2 regions of the Candidatus Pelagibacter sp. HIMB1485 genome follow, and region 2 is predicted to be linked to the other one. Evidence: riboswitches for the same ligand, from Rfam matches in the RefSeq annotation. Region 2 holds a riboswitch; the other holds the start of a gene.
The links. A riboswitch is a leader RNA that binds a small molecule or an ion and turns the genes downstream of it on or off. The one in region 2 is predicted to bind glycine.
Positions count from the first base shown of each region.

Region 1: another riboswitch for glycine. It lies ahead of gcvT (glycine cleavage system aminomethyltransferase GcvT); the one in region 2 lies ahead of ACTTA4_RS02040 (malate synthase G).

Region 1 covers NZ_JBNAIN010000002.1:603,923-607,349, reverse strand. Annotated here, with positions in the region: gene gcvP (aminomethyl-transferring glycine dehydrogenase) at 1-106, opposite strand, end outside; gene gcvH (glycine cleavage system protein GcvH) at 106-486, opposite strand; gene gcvT (glycine cleavage system aminomethyltransferase GcvT) at 483-1,586, opposite strand; glycine riboswitch at 1,665-1,754, opposite strand; gene ACTTA4_RS05600 (DMT family transporter) at 1,786-2,658, opposite strand; gene ACTTA4_RS05595 (biotin-dependent carboxyltransferase family protein) at 2,658-3,427, opposite strand, start outside.
Region 2 covers NZ_JBNAIN010000001.1:383,059-386,485, reverse strand. Annotated here, with positions in the region: gene secA (preprotein translocase subunit SecA) at 1-887, shown strand, start outside; gene ACTTA4_RS02045 (acetyl-CoA carboxylase carboxyltransferase subunit alpha) at 891-1,985, opposite strand; glycine riboswitch at 2,090-2,177, shown strand; gene ACTTA4_RS02040 (malate synthase G) at 2,257-3,427, shown strand, end outside.

The DNA of each region.
Region 1 (3,427 bases), on a different contig from region 2:
AATCGTCTAATGAATTATAATTAAGCTCCTTCAGCATCTTATTTTGATCTTCTTCTGAAGGGCCAATGTGTCTTTTTAAAAAGTCTTTTTGTGAATTATGTAACATTAGCTAGCACTCTCCTTTGCAAATTTATCATATTCTTCTTTGTTCATTAAGCTGTCCATTTCTGAACTATCTTTTAATTTAAGTTTAAAAAACCAAGCTGATCCCTCAGGGTCTTCGTTAATCTTAGCAGGATCATCTACTATGGCTTGGTTGGTATCTACTACTTCACCACTTACTGGAGTATAAACATCACTTGCAGCTTTAGTTGACTCAACAACTCCTGCTGTTCCGTCTTTTTCAACGCTTGAACCTTTTTCAGGTAACTCAGCAAAAACAATATCTCCTAACATTTCTGTTGCATGTTTTGTAATTCCAATGGTAGCAACATCGCCTTCCACTGTAATCCACTCGTGCTCTTTTGAAAATTTAACTTCACTCATTTGTTTGCTCCTTTCACGTAACTTTTTTTATAAAATGGTAACCCACAAACACTTGCAGGATGTTTTTTTCCTCTTACTTCAAGTAAAATTTTTGTATCGACTTTAGAAAACTCTTTATCAATGTAGCCCATTGCTATTGGGCCATTTACACTCGGACCAAAAGTTCCACTGGTAACCTCGCCAATAAGTTTTTCTGACTCATCAAAGATTTTAGTTTTTTCTCTAGCAATCAATCTTCCTTCTGGCTTAATCCCAATTCTAATTTTAGAGGTACCTTCTTGTATTTCTTTCATAATTTTATCAGAACCAACAAATCCACCATTTGAAACTCTCTCTTTAGAAATCGCCCACTTTAAGTTTGCTTCAATTGGTGTTTTTTCAGTATCAAGTTCATGTCCATATAAGCACAATCCAGCCTCTAATCTCAAGGTATCTCTTGCCCCAAGTCCTATAAGTTGTGCTCCTTTTTCCATCAAATTCTGAGTAAATCCTTCAGCTAAATCGTTATTAATAGATACTTCAAAACCATCCTCTCCAGTATAACCAGACCTTGTAACAAAAGCTTTTTGATCTTTATAATCAAACCAGTTCCCTGTCATAAAATTAAGTTTTTCAACACCTTCTATTATGTCATTTAAAATCTCAACTGACTTTGGACCTTGAATTGCAATTAATGATCGTTGATCATCAAGAACCATTTCATATTTGTTTTTTAGTAAATTTGATAAAATTTTAAAATCATTATCTTTGCATGCTGCGTTTAAAATAATTAAATATCCTTTTTCAATTTTAGTGATTATCAAATCATCATGAATTCCAGCACTATCGTTCATTAAAAAACTATATTTAGAACAGTTTTGTTTCAAATTTTTTAAATCAAGTGGAAAAATTTTTTCAAGATCAGCAGTTAAGTCCTCTCCACCATGAATAAATAATTGACCCATATGAGACACATCAAAAATACCTGCATTTGATCTTGTGAATTTATGCTCTTCAACAATCCCTTTACTGTATTGTATGGGCATTTCATATCCAGCAAATTCCACAAATTTAGCTTGGTTATCTTGATGAAGTTTGTTTAAAGATGTTTTTTTTCCCATACTAACTCTGTCGTACCCATCTGTATTTTTGCCTGAGAGTTTTACTCCTTCGGCGAGAACTCAATCTCTTTCCAGAGTTAATATAATACGGTCCTTTTACCTGAGAGTTTCCTGGGCGGTTGCTCCTTCGGTGTCACAAAGTTTGTGATCTCTCCCGTTAACAAATATTCTAATAAATACGGTTTAATGTCAAATGTTATTAGATCGCTTTTTTTTCTGAGGTATATAAATTGTAAAATTGAAGTAAAACTGCAAAAATAACTATTGATCCTCCAATTATAACAATGAAAGGTGGTTGTTCATTTATAAACATCCATGCCCATAAAGGACCTAGTACAGCTTCTGTTAGCATTATGATTCCAACCATTGCTGATGGCGTTCGTTGAGCACCAATAGTAATAAATATAAAACCTAATCCTAATTGTAAAAACCCAGCTAAAAATCCTAAAAAAATATCATTAGGAGATATCATTATTTTTTCTGACATTAGGAAACCTATTAACAACGCAAAAACACCTGCAACAAATTGAGCAGGAACCATATCAACAGTTGGATATTTTCTTACTACCAAAATTAATGTAGCAAAGGATATTGGCATTATGAAAGCTGCAATATTTCCAGACATTTGACCTGGAGATAAAGAACTTCCAACCATTAAAAGTATTCCTGAAATTGCAAGAATTATTGAAGTAAGAGTAATTGTTGAAATTTTTTCTTTTAAAAAAAAGTAACCAAATATTGCTAAAAAAATTGTTTGTGTTTGAATAATAAAATTAGCATTAGCAACTGTTGTGTTATACATCGCGAACACATAACCACTAAAACCAAGTGATAAAATAAATCCACCAAAGAAACCAGGAAATCCTAAATTATAAAAGGATCTAAATACTTGTTTCTTATAAGTTAAAGTTAAATACAAGCTAATAACAATTAGGAAGAATACTGTTCTCCAAAATAATATTTGCCAAAGAGTTGCTCCTTCAAATGACTTAACAATCAAACCTCCAAAACTAAGACTACATGCACCTAGAAATACTAAGAAGGGTCCAGGAAGTTTTCTAATAATATTCATTATATTTGATTAAGTAAGTTCAGAGTGTCCATCTCATATAATTTAAACAAAGTTTCAGCATTAGATAAATTTATCTCTTTAAATTTGATTTTTGAGCCAGGTGATATTTGTACTAAACGATCATAATCAACACTAGCTACTACACCAATTTTTGGATACCCTCCTATGGTTCCGTGGTCTGAAAGCATGATAATTGGGTTTCCATCTGCTGGTACCTGAATGACCCCTTTTAACAAACCTTCTGATTTAATATTGGTATTTACAATATTTTCAATTTTTGGACCTTCTAACCTCATTCCCATTCTGTCTGAAAGTTTTGATACAGAAAATTCTTTTTCAAAAAATATCTTTTTTCCTTCCTCAGAAAAATAATCAAAGTTTGGTCCTTTTATTACTCTAATATTTTCAACTTTAGAATTTATATAATTAGTCTTTTTTTTACTTTGGTCTGAATTAATATTTAAGATATTTACTTTTTGACCGTTCTCTAATTTTTTTCCATTATTTGATCCAATATTTGCCTTGGTATTTATCGAACAACTATTCCATTGAAATTTTAAATCTAATTCTCCACCAAATGCTAAATATCCATAAACTGATTTATTTGTTGAGATTAGATTAATCTCATCTCCACTTTCAATTTGATAACTCTCATAACAATTACCATCAATTTCTGTGCCATTTTTAATAATTTTAAAAACAATATCACCTGTAACTGCTATATTAATTTTTTCTCCTAAATATTTTATATGTGGTCCTTGGTATGCAA
Region 2 (3,427 bases):
CTGGAAGACAAGGAGATGAGGGTAGTTCTGTATTTTATGTAAGTTTAGAAGATGATTTGATGAGAATTTTTGGCTCAGAATCTATGAATAATATGCTTGAAAAACTTGGTTTAAAAGATGGTGAAAGTATTGATCACCCCTGGATCAACAAAGCATTAGAAAGAGCTCAACAAAAAGTTGAAGCCAGAAATTTTGATATCAGAAAAACACTTATCAAATTTGATAATGTTTTGAATGACCAAAGACATGTTGTGTTTTCTCAAAGAAAGAACGCAATGAATAGTGAAAATATTTTCGATTATTCCGACGAATTTTTAAAAGAAATATCAGAAGATTTGATAAAATTAAAAATTCAAAATTTATCTAATCCAAAAAGTAATGAATTTAACAACAAAGTTAGGCAAATTGTTGGGAAAAGTTTTAATGATACTGAACTTGAAAGTTTGATTTCTGCAAAAGATAATGAACTAAAAGAGCAAATATCTTCAAAATTTAATGAGACACGTAATGAAAGAATTAAAGTTCTAAACGAGCAGCATGCCAAAGAAATTGAAAAAAGAATATTTTTGCAAACAATAGATTTGAATTGGAAATCACATATACAATATTTAGAACAACTTAGACAAGTAATTGGATTAAGATCTTACGGTCAAAGAGATCCTTTAGTTGAATATAAAAAAGAAGCTTTTGATTTATTTTCAAATTTATTAGAAAAACTAAAGTTAGACTACGTTACAATTTTAATGAATTTAAAAGTTATAACAGAAGAAAGACCTTCCAATGAGGAAAGAGTAAATCCAAAACCACAAACCAAAAAAATGGGAAGAAATGAACCTTGCTTCTGTGGATCAGGCAAGAAGTTTAAACATTGCCATGGAGCTTTGTAATTCTTAAAAAAGAAAAAATAAGGAAACTAAAAATAATAAACCTGCACCAATACCAAATAATAATTTTTTTGATTTGAAAATATTATCAAAATTATTTTTCTTAATAATCAAATTGCTTAAATCTTCTACATTGTTCATAAAACCATCATTTCTTCCAATTTTTAAAAATTTATTTTTTCTTTCATTCGTTATATCTTCTGACGTCATTTCTTTATATTGATCTAAATTTTTAGAAATAGATTTTCTAACATTGTCTAATATCAGGTCTCTATCCCTGTGAGCACCACCTAAAGGTTCTGGGATTATTTCATCAATAACTTTTAATTTAAATAAATCTTTTGCAGAAAGCTTCATTGCTTTTGCTGCATCAAGCATTTTTTTTGGATCTCTCCACAATATAGTTGCACAGCCTTCAGGAGATATAACTGAATAAATAGCATTTTCTAGCATGATAACTTTGTTAGACGATGCTAATGCAATCGCACCACCTGAGCCACCTTCACCTATAATTATTGCAATAGTTGGCACCTTAAGTTCCATGCAACATTCAATTGATTTTGCTATTGCCTCAGCTTGACCTCTTTCCTCTGCACCTACACCAGGATAAGCGCCTGGCGTATCTATAAAAGAGATAATTGGAATTTTAAATTTATTTGCTAAATTCATTAATCGAATAGTTTTTCTATAACCCTCAGGTCGCATCATCCCAAAATTTCTTTCGATTCTACTATCTAAATCATCACCCTTTTCTTGGCCAATAACCAAAACCGAATAACCATTGAATTTTGCAAAACCTGTAAGTACAGATTTATCTTCGCCATAATAACGGTCTCCAGATAGAGAAATAAAATCTTCGAATAAATTATCTATGAAAAATTTAGACTTTGGTCTGTCTTCATGTCTTGCAACCATGGTGGTTTGCCATGGATCTAGGTTTGAATATATATCATTTAATTTTTGATCTAACTCAACTTGTGTTTTTGAAATTTTTTGCGTATCTACTTCTGACAATCCCTCTTGATTATAGGGATCTTTTAATTTTTCCAATTCTGTCTCTAAATCTTTAATCTCAGTTTCAAAATTAAGATAATTTTTCATAATATGGTTATAGCGGATGGTTAATTCATAAAAAAGGCAATAAAATGATATTTAATTTAAAGTGTAATTGTTATTAATTGACTCTTTTCTAGAAGAAGATACATATTTTGCTGTCGGGAGAGACTAATAGATTTAGCACCGAAGGAGCAACCACCCCGGAAACTCTCAGGTAAAAAGGACCGATAGTTGCATAACACTCTGGAAAGAGAATTAATTCCGCCGAAGGAGCAAAACTCTCAGGCAAAAATACAGATGGGGTAATTTAGGTGATATGCAAGAAAAATATATAAATATAAATACTTTAAAAGTATCTGAAAAACTTTCTCAATTTATTAGCGACGAGCTATTAAAAGAAACAGATCTATCTGTTGATAATTTTTGGTTAGGGTTCGAGAAAACAGTCAATGAATTAGCACCTAAAAATAAAGAATTAATAAAATTTAGAGAAGACTTACAAAAACAAATAGACAATTGGCATATAAAAAATAAGGGAAATGAATTTAATTTGTCAGAATATAAAAAATTTTTAACAGAAATTGGTTATTTGAAAGAAGAAGGTGACGATTTTGAAATATCAACTCAAAATGTTGATGAGGAAATAACAAGTATTGCTGGACCTCAACTTGTTGTACCAGTAATGAATGCGAGATATGCATTAAATGCTGCTAATGCTAGATGGATGAGCTTGTACGATAGTCTGTATGGAACAGATGTAATTGAACAATCAGAAGATAGTGTATCTGAAAGATACGACCCATTAAGAGGTGAGATGGTAATAAAATATGGAAGAGATTTTTTAGATAAATATTTTCCATTAGCAGGATTGAGTTGGCAAAAAATTACAAGTTTTGCGGTTAAGTATGGAAAATTTAAAGCTTTAAAAGGTGCTGATATTTATGATTTGTTAGATGAGAATAAGTTTATTGGCCATAGGGGTGAAGCTGACAACCCGTCTGCTATAATTTTAAAAAATAACAATTTACATATAGAAATTTTAAAAGACTCAAGAGCTTTTGCAGCTCAACAAGATCATGCTGGGATTAGTGACATAATTTTAGAATCTGCGGTGTCAACTATATGTGATAACGAAGATAGTGTAGCTGCTGTAGATGCAGAAGATAAAATTGTTTGTTATAGAAATTGGCTAGGTCTGATGAAAGGTGATCTAAAATCAAAATTTGAAAAAGAAGGAAAATTATATGAAAGAAAACTTAATCCTAATAGAAGCTATATTTCAAAAGATGGAAAAGGTTTAAAGCTTCATGGAAGAAGTTTGCTGCTAGTTAGAAATGTTGGTCACTTAATGACTAATCCATCAATAATTTTAAAAGATGGTAGTGAAGTTCCAGAAGGAATAATGGATGCATTCATTACTACAGCTGCAGCCCTTCATGATATTAAGAAAAAAACTAATTCAAGAACTGGTTCTATTTATATCGTTA